DNA from 2 places in the Streptomyces rapamycinicus NRRL 5491 genome. Region 1 is predicted to be linked to the other one. Evidence: riboswitches for the same ligand, from Rfam matches in the RefSeq annotation. Region 1 holds a riboswitch; the other holds the start of a gene.

Region 1 (7,551 bases):
ACAACTTGACGAGTTCTCATATGTGGCTCCGACCCCGGAGCCGTCGGGGAATCCGGCCAACTGTATCGCGATTCCACAGACGGAATCGCCCCGTCCGGTTGTCCCCGGACGGGGCGATGCCAAAGGTGAGGAGGGGGACGCGGGGTCAGCAGCCGCCCGCGACCGCCGGGATGATCGAGATCCCGGCGCCGTCCGGGGTCGCCGTGGCCAGGCCATCGGCGAAGCGGACGTCGTCGTCGTTGACGTAGACGTTCACGAAGCGGCGGAGCTTGCCGGTGTCGTCCAGAACGCGGGCCGAGATGCCCGCGTGGTTCTTCTCCAGGTCCGCCAGGACCTCGGCCAGGGTCGCACCCTCGGCGGAAACCTCGGCCTGGCCGCCGGTGTAGGTGCGCAGGATGGTCGGGATTCGGACGTTGACGCTCATGCGAGTCCAGCCTCTCGGAACGAGTCAAGGGTGGGGCGGATGATGGCGGAGGGACCCGTGGTGGGGGCCACCGCGTCGAGGGTCTTGAGGCCGTCGCCGGTGTTGAGCACGACGGTGGTCAGGGACGGGTCGAGCAACCCGTCCTCGATCAGCTTCTTGGTCACGCCGACGGTCACGCCGCCCGCGGTCTCCGCGAAGATCCCCTCGGTGCGGGCCAGCAGCTTGATGGCGTCGACGATCTGCTCGTCGTTCACGTCCTCCACCGCGCCGCCCGTACGGCGGGCGATGTCCAGGACGTACGGGCCGTCCGCGGGGTTGCCGATGGCCAGCGACTTGGCGATGGTCCGCGGCTTCTGCGGCCGGACGACGTCATGGCCGGCCTTGAAGGCGGCGGAGACCGGGGAGCAGCCCTCGGCCTGGGCGCCGAAGATCTTGTAGGGCCTGTCCTCGACCAGACCGATCGCGATCAGCTCCTTCAGCCCCTTGTCGATCTTGGTGAGCTGGGAGCCGGAGGCGATCGGGACGACGATCTGGTCCGGCAGCCGCCAGCCGAGCTGCTCGCAGATCTCGTACGCCAGGGTCTTGGAGCCCTCGCCGTAGTACGGCCGCAGATTGACGTTGACGAAGCCCCAGCCCTCGCCCGCCGGGTCGCCGATCAGCTCGCTGCAGAAGCGGTTGACGTCGTCGTAGTTGCCCTCGATGCCGACCAGCTCACCGCCGTAGACCGCGGCCATGACGACCTTGCCCGCCTCCAGGTCGTGCGGGATGAAGACGCAGGAGCGGAAGCCCGCACGGGCGGCCGCGGCGCCCACCGCGCCGGCGAGGTTGCCGGTGGAGGAGCAGGAGAGGGTGGTGAAGCCGAAGGTGCGGGCGGCCTGGACGGCGATGGCGACGACCCGGTCCTTGAAGGAGTGGGTCGGGTTCCCGGAGTCGTCCTTGATGTGCAGCTCACCGGTGACGCCGAGCTCACGGGCGAGGTTGTCGGCCTTGACCAGCTGGGTGAAGCCGGGGTTCAGGCTCGGCAGATCCGCCACGTCCGCCGGGACGGGCAGCAGCGGGGCGTAGCGCCAGATGCTGTTCGGGCCGGCTTCGATCCGCCGGCGCAGCCCCTCCGGGTCGCCGGCCGGGAGCTCGTACGCGACCTCGAGGGGCCCGAAACAGGCCTCGCACGCGAAGATCGGACCCAGCTCGAACCGCTCACCGCACTCCCGGCAGGACAATGCGACGGCGGGGCCGAAGGCACCGGAGGCGGAGGAAGTGGTTGAGCTTTCTACTGACTGCACAGCCATGGATGGCGAGGCCCTTTCTCCTCATCTTCCTCGCGACGCATTTCGCCACGAGACGGAATTGGCACCTTCCCGAGCTGGGAGCCTCGCTGCGGAATGCGAGATCAGCTGGAGGGTTGCCGGGGCTTCAACGGGCCGTTCCCTCTGCCCCTCTGGATGAGCGGTATGGCACCGGGCGGACCCGGGGCGTTTGTCGGCACGGGCCTCGTCGGTACCTCGGTACCTCGGTAAACACCGAGGTCGACCCCGACATACGACGGCCATGTGCGTTGTTCAAGACTGTAACCGAAGGCCCGGATGGTTGAGCTAGCCGTCCGATGCGCGAGATGGATCACAGCGATCACAACAGGCCCGATCACAACAGGGGAGACACACAGGTGCTGGATGAGGTGGAGCGCTGGCTGAAGCGTCGCTCCTGGTCTGCCGACGACCGTCCGCTGGATCGCCTGCCGGCCGCGAAGCGGGCCGCGGGGACGACGGTGAGCGTGGTCCTGCCCGCCCTGAACGAGGAGGCCACGGTCGGTGAGATCGCCGACACGATCCGGCGTGAGCTGATGGGCGGGGCTACGCCGCTGGTGGACGAGCTGGTGGTGCTGGACTCCGGTTCCACGGACCGCACCGCCGAGGTCGCCGCGGCGGCGGGCGCCACCGTCGTCCCCCGCGACTCGCTGCTGCCCCGGCTGCCCGCGCTGCCCGGCAAGGGCGAGGTGCTGTGGCGGTCCCTGCTCGCCACGAGCGGCGACATCGTCTGCTTCATCGACGCCGACCTGCGGGAATTCGAACCGCGCTTTGTCTCGGGGATCGTCGGTCCGCTGCTGACCGACCCCACGCTGGAGCTGGTCAAGGGCATGTACGACCGCCCGCTCGGCGAGGTCGCGGGCCAGGGCGGCCGGGTCACCGAGCTGGTCGCCCGCCCGCTGCTGAATCTGCACTGGCCCCAGCTGGCCGGATTCGTCCAGCCGCTGGGCGGGGAGTACGCGGCGCGCCGCTCGCTGCTGGAGCGGCTGCCCTTCCCGGTCGGCTACGGCGTCGAGCTCGGGCTGCTGGTCGACGCGCTGCACACGGTGGGGCTCGACGCGCTCGGCCAGGTGGACATCGGGGTGCGCAAACACCGCCACCAGGACGGGCAGGCGCTCGGCCGGATGGCGGCCGCGATCTACCGCACCGCACAGCTGCGGCTGGCCCGGGGCCACTTGGTGCGGCCGCGGCTGACCCAGTTCGACCGGGGCGAGAACGGCTTCGAACCGCGCACCACGCCCGTGGACACCGAGGAGCGGCCGCCGATGATCGAGATCCCGGAGTACACGGCGCGCCGCGCGGCGTGAACGCACGGCGGGACGCGTGGCACAGCGCGGCACGGCGCGACGTGACGCGCGGCATGGCGTGACGCGTGACGGGCGGCATGGCGTGACGCGCGGCATGGCGCCGGGCTGCGGCTCGGCACCCACGGCGGGGGCCGAACCTTGGCCCCCACGGAGGGACAGCGTCCTGGCGCTTACGTGGCCGGAACCGGAATAGCACCTACGGGGCAAGAAACCGTACGTACGTTTGCGCGGGGCCGCGCCTGGCTAGGCTCGCGACATGGCAGTTCCGCGCACCGCCCCGATCCTGGTCGCGTCCAACCGCGGCCCGGTCTCGTACACCCTGGGCGAGGACGGCTCGCTCACCGCCCGGCGCGGCGGTGGCGGGCTGGTCTCCGGGCTCAGCGCGATCGGCCCCGAGTCGGGTGGGGTGTGGGTGTGCGCGGCGCTCGGCGAGGGCGACCGCGAGGCGGCCCGGCGGGCCGGGGACAGCCATCTGAACCCCGGTGACACCGGCGGCCAGCAGGTGCGGATGCTCGACATCGCGCCGGACGTCTTCGCCGCCGCGTACAACGGCGTCGCCAATTCGGTGCTGTGGTTCGTCCACCACCTGCTCTACCAGACCCCCGTCGAGCCGGTCTTCGACGCGGAGTTCGCCGAGCAGTGGGCGGCCTACGAGAGCTATAACGCGGCCTTCGCGGACGCGCTCGCCCAGGAGGCGGTGGACGAGGCCGTCGTCCTGGTGCAGGACTACCACCTGGCGCTGGTGCCCGCGTTGCTCCGCGAGCGCCGCCCCGACCTGCGGATCGGTCACTTCTCCCACACCCCCTGGGCCCCGCCGGACTACTACCGGCTGCTGCCGGACGACGTCGCGGCGGGGGTGCTGCGCGGCATCCTCGGCGGCGACCGCGCCGCGTTCCTCACCGAGCGCTGGGCCACCGCCTTCGCCGACTGCTGCGCGGCGGTGCTGGGCGCGGAGATCGTCCGGGACGGCGACGGTGGCGGTGGCAGTGGCGGCGGGGACGGTGGCGACGGGGACGGTGGCGGTGGCGGCATTGCGACGGCCGTGCGCTTCGAGGGCCGGGAGACCCGGCTGGGCGTCCACGGCCTGGGCGCGGACGCGGACTTCCTGCGGCAGCGGTCGCGCGAGGCCGATGTGGACGAACGGCTGAGCACTCTGCGGGCGCAGATCGGGCCGGGCCGGAAGTCGATCGTCCGGGTGGACCGTACCGAGCTGTCCAAGAACATCGTGCGCGGGCTGCTGGCCTACCGGCGGCTGCTGGAGACCCGCCCCGAGTGGCGCGAGCGCGTGGTGCACGTCGCCTTCGCCTACCCCTCGCGCCAGGACCTCGCGGTCTACCGCGACTACACCGAGCGGGTGCGGCGGATCGCGGACGAGATCAACGAGGAGTACGGCACGGAGGGCTGGACCCCGGTCGCCCTGCATGTGAAGGACGACTTCGCCCGGTCCCTCGCGGCCTACCGGCTGGCGGACGTGGCGCTGGTCAACCCCATCCGGGACGGGATGAACCTGGTGGCCAAGGAGGTCCCGGTGGTCTCCGAGCGGGGCTGCGCGCTGGTGCTGTCCCGGGAGGCGGGCGCGTACGCCGAACTGGGCGAGGACGCGCTGGTGGTGAACCCGTACGACGTGGAGGGCACGGCCCGCGCGCTGCACGAGGCGCTGCGCATGAGCGACGGCGAGCGCGCGGACCGCACCAAGCGGCTCGCCGCCGCGGCGACCGCGCTCCCGCCACAGGCATGGTTCCTGGCGCAGCTGCGGGCGCTGTAGACCGCCGCTGTCCGGTGGGTCCGGTGGGTAGCGGCCGCCGTACCGGCGAGCCCTACGCGGCTTCGCCGCTGACCGCGGCGGCCAGGGCCGACAGCAGGTCCACCACGCCCGCCGGGCCGTCGACCACCAGGTCGGCCCGCTTGGCGAGCTCGGTCACCTCCGTGCTGCCGCTGCACACCAGCACCCCCGGCACCCCCTCCTCGCGCAGCCGCTCCACCGCCGCGAACGCGGCCAGGTCGCCAAGGTCGTCGCCCGCGTAGAGCACGGCTTCCGCGCCCGTCCGCCGTACGTACTCGGTGAGCGCGACACCCTTGTCCATGCCCGGCGGGCGCAGCTCCAGGACGAAGCGGCCGGGCTCGACCATCAGCCCATGGCGCTCGGCGAGGGCGTGCAGCGGCACGCGCAGCCGCTCGAACGCGGCCTGGGGGTCCTCGGCGCGGCGGGTGTGGACGGCGACGGCTCGGCCCTTGTCCTCGATCCAGGTGCCGCGCGAGGCGCCGTGCTCCTCGAGGACGGCGGGGAGTTCGGCCTGGGCGGCGGCGACGCCGGGGTGTGGTTCGGGCGCCTGGACCTCGCCGCTGCCCGCGTCCCAGCGCTCGGCACCGTAGAGGCCGAGGACGACGAGCCCGTCCAGCCCCTCGGCCCCGGCGAAGCCGCCGTACCGTACGGCGATCTCGGCCGGGCGTCCGGTGATCACCGCGACGGAGCGGATCCGCGGGGCCAGCCGGGAGAGCGCGGGGACGGCGCCGGGGTGGGCGCGGGCCTGGTCGGGGTCGGGGACGATCTCGGCGAGGGTGCCGTCGAAGTCGAGTCCGACGACGGCGCGGCCGGGCCGTTCGAGGAGGGCGGCGAGGCCCTCACGGCCGGCGGAGGTGGTGGGTACGGGGACGGGGTGACTTCCCATAGCGCTGCCCATGGCGGCGACCCTACCGGGCCCGGCGGCACGGCGGGCTTCGCCCGGGCGTCCCCCCGGTGAACGGCCCACGGGCGCCCGGCCGGTCAACGCACCCGCGCACCCGGCCGGTCAACGCACCCGCGCGCCCGGCCGGTGAACGGCTCGCGCGCGCCCGGCCGGTGAAGGCTCGCGCGCCCGGCTGAGGAACGCGCCCCGGCCGTCCCGCCGACGATGTGCGTCAGCGGCGTTCGCGGCGCTCGTCCCTGATCCGACGCAGCCGGTTGACGGTCACCGGGTCGTGCTCCAGGGCCCTGGGGTCGTCCAGCAGCGCGTTCAGCAGCTGGTAGTAGCGGGTCGGGGAAAGGCCCAACCGCTCCCGTATCGCCCGCTCCTTGGCGCCGGGGCCCGGCCAGCCGCGCCGCTCCACGGCGAGCACGGCCAGGTCGCGCTCCGACAGCCCGGCATCCGGGCCCGGCTCCTGCCCCTCGAGCTGATCTCGGTCCTCGACCTGACCTTGATTCTCAACTTGGCCCTGACCCTGGCCCTGGCCCTGGCCCTCGGCCTGGTCCTCGGCCTGGTCCTTGGCCCGCCCCTGGCCCTCGACCTGCTTCTGGTCCTGCTCCCCGACCTGGTCGGCGGGGTCGTCGGATGGGCCGGGGCCGGGCGTGTCCACTGTCATGCCCCCGCATTCTCCATGGCGTCGGCCTCCCGCTGGATCTGGCCCAGCACGCTCGCCGGGTCGCCGCCCTTGGCCACGGTCGAGCCGATCTTCTGCTTGATCAGCTTGCTGACCTCCGCCCAGGAGGTCTTGTCGGCCGGGTAGAACTCCGCGCTCTCCAGCTCGTCCAGGAACCGCCACAGCCGCTTGTACTCACGGTCGCCGAGCATCGTCTGCTCGACGGCGGTGGTCACCGGCAGCAGGTCGTACTCGGTGACGAAGTCCAGCACGTTGTCCTCGGTGTAGACGAAGTCGAGGAACTTCCCGATCTCCTTGCGGTGGCCGTTCTGCTTGAAGGCCATCAGCCAGTCGGCGACGCCCATCGTCGACGGGGACTTGCCCCTGCGGCCGGGCAGCGGCGCGGTGCCGTACGTGATGCCGTGGCCGGACGCCTGCTGCATCAGGGTGGGGTGGCCGTTGAGCATGCCGACCTCGCCGCGGGCGAAGGCGTCGAAGGTGTCCTGGCGGTTGGTGCGGGCCGGGGAGCCGGGGCCGGTGAGGTCCGCGCCGACGAGTTCGTCCCGCAGCCACTCGAAGGCCTCGATGTTCTCGGTGGAGTCGATGGTGTAGCTGCCGTTGGCGTCGGTGTAGCCGCCACCGCCGCTGAGCATCCACATCATGGTTTCGGCCTGGCACTCCTCGGGGCCGAGCGGCAGCCCGTACGGGATCTTCACCCCGTTGGCCTTGAGCCGGACGGCAGCCTCCTTGAGCTCGTCCCAGCTGGCGGGGGCGGAGGATATCCCGGCCCGGTCGAAGAGCTTCTTGTTGTAGAAGAGCAGCCGGGCGCTGGCCACGAACGGCACTCCGTACTGCACCCGCCGCACCTCACCCGCATGGGCGATCGAGGTGATGAAACCGGCCTGGGTGGGGATGGAGAGCATCTCGTCGGCGCGGTAGAGCTTGCCCTGCGCGGCGTAGTCGGCGTACGCGCCGATCTGTGCGATGTCCGGGGTCTGACCGTTCTTGACCATCTCGGCCACCCGCCGGTCCACCTCGGTCCAGCCGTAGACCTTGACGTCGACCTTAAGGCCGCCGTTCTTGGCCTCGAAGGCCCGGGCCACCTTGTTCCAGTACTTCTGGGAGCCGTTGGCTGTGCTGTCGCCGTAGTCGGCCGCGACCACCTTCAAGGTGACATCAC
Region 2 (7,551 bases), 1.9 Mb from region 1:
ACGACCTCGCGGACATCATCACGGGCCAGATCAGCAAGCTGCCGGGGGTCGCCTCGACCGAGACCCACATCGCCTTCCGGACGTACTCGCAGCACGACCTGGAGGCGGCGTTCGCGATCGGCCTGGACGGCTAGAGGGTGTCTGGCGGCTCGTGACGCCTGCGGCGGGCCATTCCCCTCCCGCCCCTTCCCGCAACTGGGGTTCCACCCCAGACCCCGGACGCGCGCGAAGGCCCGCCCGGCCATCCGCCCCGTCGGCCCGCCGACCGCGATCAACCCACCGCCGCAAGCGCTCACGACGACGGCCGCCTCGTCACCCCCGAAACCCAGGGGCGACGCGAAACCGGCGCTCCCCCAGACCCCGGCCGGACAACCCGGAAGCGCGCGGGCGTCCGCCCAGTCATCCGCCGCGTCGGCGCGGCGACGCGGCCAGCCCGCCGGTGCAGGTATTCACGCCCTCACTACCCGCCCCACGGACCCCCTGGCCCCGCTCACCGGCCGGCCACTCGACCACCGCCTCACAGGTGACGCGGTCGGCACCCTGGCCGGTCAGCTGATCGCGGCCGCGGTCGGCTCATCGACCCCCGGGTCCAGGAACGAAGCGAGACCGGGACTCCGCCCCAGACCCCGGCCGGACGCCCGGACGCGCCCGGTCATCCGCCGCGCCACCCGCGACCGGCTCGCCGGTGCAGGTGTTCACGGCGGCGGCGGTCGGCTCGTCGGTCTCCTGGGGTCCAGGGGCGGAGCCCCTGGTTGCGAGGAGGGGCAGGGAGGGGAAAGGGCCCCGGCAGGGCCCGGCGCGCGCCGGGCTGCTGGGCCAAACGGGCTCAGCCGCGGTCCGGGACGCAGCGGCCGTCCTCAGTGCGGTAGTTCCAGCGGGCGCCGTCGCGCACCAGTTCCTTCACGGCGCCCACGAAACGCTCCACATGCTCGTCGGGCGTGCCCGCCCCGAAGCTGACCCGGATCGCGTTCAGCGACCGCTCCCCCGGCGCGGCCTCGGGCGCGCCGCACTCGCCCGGCTCGTCGGGCTCGCTGTCCAGCAGGGTGCGGACCAGCGGATGGGCGCAGAACAGCCCGTCGCGTACGCCGATGCCGTACTCCGCGGAGAGCGCCGCCGCGAAGTGGGAGCTGTTCCACCCCTCCACCACGAACGACAGCACGCCGACCCGGGGCGCGTCGTCGCCGAACAGCGAGAGCACCCGCACCTCGGGCACCTCGGCGAGCCCCGTCCGCACCTTCTCGATCAGCTGCCGCTCACGGGCGACCAGGCCCTCGAAACCGGCCTCGGTCAGCGCCTTGCAGGCCGACGCGATCGCGTAGACGCCGATGACGTTCGGCGAGCCCGCCTCGTGCCGGGCGGCGGTGGTGTGCCACTCGACGTCGACGCCGCCGTCGTCCCTGCGGGTGACCTTACGGCTGGCGCCGCCGCCCGCGAGATACGGCCGGGCCTCGCGCAGCCAGTCCGCCCGCCCGGCCAGCACTCCGGCCCCGAAGGGCGCGTACAGCTTGTGTCCGGAGAAGGCCACCCAGTCGACGTCCGCCCCGGCGATGTCCACGGGATGGTGCGGGGCCAGCTGCGCGGCGTCCAGGACGATACGGGCGCCGTGGGCGTGCGCGGCCTCTGCCAGCTCCCGCACCGGCCACAGTTCGCCGGTCACATTGGACGCGCCGGTCACGCACACCAGCGCCGGGCCCCCGGCGCGCCCCGCGAGCGCCTTCTCCAGCGTCTGCACCGCCTGCCGCGGGGAGCGCGGGGCGCTGAGGTAGCGGACGGTGATGTCCTCCCGCTGCTCCCACGGCAGCAGCGAGGCGTGGTGCTCGGTCTCGAAGACGAAGACCTCGGTGCCCAGGGGCGCCACGGCGGCCAGGAGGTTGAGCGAATCGGTGGTGGAGCGGGTGAAGACGACCTGGTCGTCCTCGCGGCAGCCCAGGAAGGCGGCGACGTCCTTACGGCTGTTCTCGAAGAGGTCGGTGGACAGCTGCGAGAGGTAGCCCGCCCCGCGGTGCACGCTGCCGTAGTAGGGCGCGTACGCGGCGATGTCGTCCCAGACCCGCCGCAGCGCGGGGGCGCTGGCGGCGTAGTCGAGCGCCGCGTAGCTCACCTCACCGCCGGTGACCAGGGGGACCAGGACATCGTCGCCCAGCACGGGCAGCGGCTCACAGGCGGTGGCGGAAGAGGAAGAGGTGGCGGTGGTGGCAGCGGGGCGCGCGGACATGGCGAAGTCTCCCGAGGGGGTCGAAGGAATGCGTGACGCGCACGGAAACGGCGGCGGCGAGCCGGCCGAAAAAGGGCGCGGGAAATCGCTCGACGCACGGCCGCACCGCGCGGAGCACATGGAGGAGAGACGGGCCGCTCGGCCCTAGCGCATTCGCTGCATCACGGAAGAACTCCCTCGACCACCAGGACCCCTAGTGCGAGGGGTCCGCGCTTGCCGCCGGCCTCGCTGCCTGGCGGCCTGGTCATCACCCGGGGCACCCCGCCACGGACGGAGGGTTGCCGGACAGCGGGCCGGGGCCGTAGTCGCTGTCGCTCGTGACCTGGGCAGGAGTATGCCATGTCAGACGCCGGTGCCCATGGTCTGTCCGCATCCCGGACAGACCATGGGCACCGTAAGGGGCCCGCGCAGGGGCGTCCGGCGTGGCAAGGGCTGCCAGACCTCAGAACCCCAGGGGTCAAGGGGCGGAGCCCCAGCCGCCAAGACCCGCCGGACCGCCTAGGCGTGGGTGGCCCGGACCCACCGCTCCAGGACGTCGCGCGCCGCGCCCGAGTCGATCGACTCGGCGGCCCGCGCCGCACCCGCCCCGATCCGGTCCGTCAGGGGCTTGTCCCCCGGGTCCGGTTCGAGCGCCACCAGCGCCGCCGCCGAGTTCAGCAGCACCGCGTCCCGGACCGGGCCCCGCTCGCCCGCCAGCAGCCGACGTGCCACATCGGCGTTGTACGAGGCGTCCGCGCCGCGCAGGGCCTCCACGGGGGCCCGTTCGACGCCCACGTCCCGGGGGTCGAACGTCTCCTGGCGCACGGCGCCGTCCCGGACCTCCCACACCTGGGAGGTCGTGGTCACGGTGAGTTCGTCCAGCCCGTCGTCGCCCCGGACGACCAGCGCGGAGGAGCCCCGCTCGGCCAGCACCCCTGCGATGATGGGCGCCATACGGGCGTCGGCGACCCCGGTCGCCTGGCAGGTGACCTTCGCCGGGTTGGTCAGCGGGCCGAGCAGGTTGAACGGGGTGGCGACGCCCAGTTCGCGGCGGGCCGAGGCGACATGCCGCAGCGAGGGGTGGAACTTCACCGCGAAGCAGAAGGTGATCCCGGCCTCCTCGGCGACCTCGACCACCCGCTCGGGGGTGATGTCCAGGTTGACGCCGAGCTTCTCCAGCACGTCGGAGGCGCCGCTGGCGGAGGACGCGGCGCGGTTGCCGTGCTTGACCACCCGTGCGCCGGTACCGGCGACGACCAGCGCGGACATGGTGGAGATGTTGACGGTCCTGGCGCGGTCGCCGCCGGTGCCCACGATGTCCACGGTCGCCCCGGGCACCTCGATCACCCGGGCGTGCTCGTACATGGCCCGCACCAGACCGGCCACCTCGGAGACCGTCTCGCCCTTGGCACGCAGCGCGATCGCGAAACCGGCGATCTGGGCGTCGGTGGCCTCGCCCCGCATGATCCGGTCCATGGCCCAGGCGGTGTCGTCGGCATCGAGGTCCCGGCCGGCGATCAGCGAGCTCAGTACGTCCGGCCAGGTGCGGGCCGTCGCGGTGCTGTCGCCTCCGGCGGGGGTCACAACGTCCATGGTCCGCTCCTGGATCCGTGGGGGTGGGCAGGGAAGGGGTCCGCGCACTTCAGCGGCCCGTCGCAAGCCTATCGGCCGCACGGCCGGGGCCCCGGCCGGACCGTGTGGTCCGGGCCGGGGCCCTGGTCTGTGGCGTAGCTGTATGAAGAAACCGGTCGCTGCGGAGGTACCGGGAGATCAGTGGTGGCCGTGGCCGCTGGTGATCTCGTGGTGCTCCTCGCGGGTCGGCTTCGGAATGACGTTGTCCCCGCCGTAGTAGCCCTTGGAGAGCTTCGAACGGAGCTTCTGGGAACGCTTTATCTTCCGCTTGACCCCGTTCTCGTCGACCTCCGGGCCGATCTCGTAGGGCTCGGGCTGGTCGTGCTGGGTGAGCGTGTGCAGCTGCTCCTGCGAGAGCGGCTCGTGGACCTCGATGAACTCACCGTGCGGCAGCCGCTTGATGATGCCGGTCTCGCGGCCGTGCAGCACCTTGTCCTTGTCGCGCCGCTGGAGGCCGAGGCAGACCCGCTTGGTGGCGATGAACGCCAGGACCGGGCCGGCGAAGAAGCCGATCCGCACGAACCACGTGATCGAGTTGATCGACAGGTGGAAGTGAGTGGCCCACAGGTCGTTACCGCCACCGATCAGCATCACGAAGTACGCGGTCAGCCAGGCGACGCCGAAGGCCGTACGGGTCGGGGCGTTGCGCGGGCGGTCCAGGATGTGGTGCTCACGCTTGTCGCCGGTGATCCAGGACTCGATGAACGGGTAGAGCCCGATCGCGAACAGGACCAGCGGGAAGAGCACGATCGGGATGAACACGCCCAGGACGAGCGTGTGGCCCCAGGCGGTGATCTCCCAGCCGGGCATCACACGGACCAGACCCTCGGCGAAGCCCATGTACCAGTCGGGCTGGGCGCCGGTGGACACCTGGTCGGGCCGGTAGGGGCCGATGGTCCAGATCGGGTTGATGGTCGCGACCGCGGAGAGGACCGCGATCACACCGAAGACCAGGAAGAAGAAGCCGCCCGCCTTGGCCATGTAGACCGGCAGCAGAGGCATGCCGACGACGTTCTTCTCGGTCTTTCCGGCCCCGGGGTACTGCGTGTGCTTGTGGTAGAAGACCAGGATCAGGTGCGCCACCAGCAGACCGAGCATGATGCCCGGCAGCAGCAGGACATGGACCGGGTAGAGCCTCGCGATGAGGTCCGTGCCGGGGAACTCGCCGCCGAAGACGAACATCGAGATGTACGTGCCGACCACCGGGATCGACAGGAACACACCCTCGATGAACCGCAGACCGGTGCCGGAGAGCAGGTCGTCGGGGAGCGAGTAGCCGGTGAAGCCGGTCAGCATGCCGAGGAAGAACAGCAGGAAGCCGAACAGCCAGTTGATCTCACGCGGCTTGCGGAACGCACCGGTGAAGAACACGCGCATCATGTGCGTGAACATGCCGGCGAGGAAGACCAGCGCGGCCCAGTGGTGGATCTGCCGGATCAGCAGACCGCCGCGTACCTCGAAGCTGATGTCGAGGGTCGACTTGAACGCGTCGGACATCCGCACGCCCTGCATCGGGACGTACGGGCCCTCGTAGACGACCTCCGACATGCTGGGGTGGAAGAACAGCGTCAGGTACACACCCGTGAGGATGATGACGATGAAGCTGTAGAGGCAGACCTCGCCCAGCATGAAGGACCAGTGGTCCGGGAAGATCTTGCGCATATTGGCCTTGGCCAGGCTGTAGATGCCCAGCCGGCCGTCGGCCCAGTCCGCGACGCGCTCACCCGCGGGCGCTTTGCCCCGGCGCTGCGCGGCGCTGTCGCTTGTAGTACTCATCCGCGCTCCCAGTAAGCAGGACCGACGGGCTCCGAGAAGTCGCCCATGGCTTCGAGGTACCCCTGGTCGTTGGCCTTGATCCGCAGCTGCGGCAGCGCGTGACCGGCCGGACCGAAGATCACTCGGCCACCGTCGGAGAGGTCGAAGGTCGACTGGTGGCAGGGGCACAGGACGTGGTGGGTCTGCTGCTCATAGAGGTTGATCGGGCAGCCGACGTGGGTGCAGATCTTGGAGAACGCGACGATGCCCTCGTGCGACCAGTCCAGTTCGCGCTTGTCCTTGATGTTCTCCGGCTGGAGCCGGACCAGCATCAGGGCGGCCTTGGCGATCTCCGTCTGGAAGTCGTGCTGCTCCTCGCTCATGCCCTCGGGCATGGCGAAGGTGAGCGAGCCGACGGCGATGTCCTCGGGGCGCAGCGGCTGCATCGTGTTGTAGTTCATCAGCCGCTTGCCCTTGGCCCACTTGGTGTGCCGGAGCTTGGTGCCCGGCAGCGGACCGAGGTCCCGCAGCAGCACGATGCCGGAGAGCGGCACCAGCGCGAGCGCGCCGAAGAGGGTGTTGCGGGCCAGCTTGCGCCGGCCGAAGCCGGACTCCTTGGCGCCGGTGGCGAACTCCTCGAGGACCTTCGACTTGACCTCGGGGCTGGCCTCGATGGGGTGGCGCTCGTCGGCGATCTCCTCATCGGACATCAGGGTGCGGGCCCAGTGGACCGCGCCCGCGCCGATGGCGAACAGCGCGATGCCGAGCGTCAGCCCCAGCGCGAAGTTCAGCGCGCTGATGTGCCCGATCGGGAAGACGTAGATGTACCTGTCGACCGGGAGCGCCACATACGCCGCGATGAAGGCGATCGTGGCCAGCATCGAGACCGTGAAGAGCAGGGCGACGGTGCGCTCGGAGCGCCTCGCGGCCTGCTCGTCGATGTCCTGCTTACGGTGCTCGTGCGGGGGCAGCCCCGGGTCGGCGAACGGGTCCTCGGCCGGCCTTACGGCGCTCTCGGCCCCCCGCCCTTCCGGCAGCTTGTCTTCTGCTTCTGAAATCTCGTGGCTACTCATGACTTCTTGGCCTTTGCGGTCCGGGCGGCGACCCAGATGGTGAGGACGATCATCGCGCCCATGCCGAAGACCCAGCCGAACAGACCCTCGCTCACCGGGCCGAGCCCGCCGAGCTCAAGACCACCGGGGGTCTTGCTCTTGTCGCTGTTGACCGTGTCGAGGTAGGCGATGATGTCCTGCTTGTTCTTCTCCGGCATCACGGTGTCGGGGAAGGAGGGCATGTTCTGCGGGCCGGTCTGCATGGCCTCGTAGAGATGCTTGGGGCTGACCCCGTCGAGAGCCGGCGCGAACTTGCCGTTGGTGAGGGCACCACCCTTACCGGCGAAGTTGTGGCACTGCGCGCAGTTCGTACGGAAGAGCTCCCCGCCCTTCGCGACGTCCGCGCCGTCCGGGCTGTACTCGCTCTTGGTGGGCGTCACCGGACCCGCGCCGAGCGACGCGATGTAGGCCGCGAGCTGCTCGGTCTCGGCGTCCGAGTAGATCTTCTTCTTCTTCGGCACCTGGGCGCCCGGCTGCTGCGCGGGCATGCGGCCGGTGCCGACCTGGAAGTCCACGGCGGCGGAGCCGACGCCGACCAGGCTCGGGCCGTCAGAGGTCCCCTGACCGCCCGTGCCATGGCAGCTGGCGCAGCCGACGGCATAGAGCTTCTTGCCCTCCTCGATGGCGAGGGACTGGGCGGAGCTGTCGTCGGCCTTCGCCTCGCTCGGCGAAAACGCGGCGTACAGCCCCCCAGTGACCGCCAGCGCGAAGAGTAGGACGACGAGCGCAGCCAGCGGATGGCGCCGTCGTGCGGAGAGCTTTTTCACGGATTACCCCGGTGTCAGGATCTTCTGCGTCGATGCTGTTAAGGACGTGGTTCCGGTGCGGTGACCGGCTTACTTGATCATGTAGATCGTG

Evidence for each region. Region 1 has a riboswitch for S-adenosylmethionine ahead of thrC (threonine synthase). Riboswitches for the same ligand answer to the same signal wherever they lie in the genome.
Region 2: linked by a shared signal. The riboswitch ahead of LIV37_RS36135 (aminotransferase class V-fold PLP-dependent enzyme) and the one ahead of thrC (threonine synthase) in region 1 are both predicted to bind S-adenosylmethionine.

The regions. Positions count from the first base shown of each region.
Region 1 covers NZ_CP085193.1:6,696,853-6,704,403, reverse strand. Annotated here, with positions in the region: gene LIV37_RS28205 (MoaD/ThiS family protein) at 146-424, opposite strand; gene thrC (threonine synthase) at 421-1,713, opposite strand; SAM riboswitch class I at 1,732-1,873, opposite strand; gene LIV37_RS28195 (glucosyl-3-phosphoglycerate synthase) at 2,088-3,035, shown strand; gene LIV37_RS28190 (alpha,alpha-trehalose-phosphate synthase (UDP-forming)) at 3,292-4,800, shown strand; gene otsB (trehalose-phosphatase) at 4,853-5,716, opposite strand; gene LIV37_RS28180 (DUF3263 domain-containing protein) at 5,934-6,152, opposite strand; gene LIV37_RS28175 (extracellular solute-binding protein) at 6,371-7,551, opposite strand, start outside.
Region 2 covers NZ_CP085193.1:8,607,219-8,614,769, reverse strand. Annotated here, with positions in the region: gene LIV37_RS36140 (Lrp/AsnC ligand binding domain-containing protein) at 1-134, shown strand, start outside; gene LIV37_RS36135 (aminotransferase class V-fold PLP-dependent enzyme) at 827-2,215, opposite strand; SAM riboswitch class IV at 2,420-2,538, opposite strand; gene trpD (anthranilate phosphoribosyltransferase) at 2,714-3,787, opposite strand; gene qcrB (cytochrome bc1 complex cytochrome b subunit) at 3,965-5,602, opposite strand; gene qcrA (cytochrome bc1 complex Rieske iron-sulfur subunit) at 5,599-6,654, opposite strand; gene qcrC (cytochrome bc1 complex diheme cytochrome c subunit) at 6,651-7,460, opposite strand; gene ctaE (aa3-type cytochrome oxidase subunit III) at 7,530-7,551, opposite strand, start outside.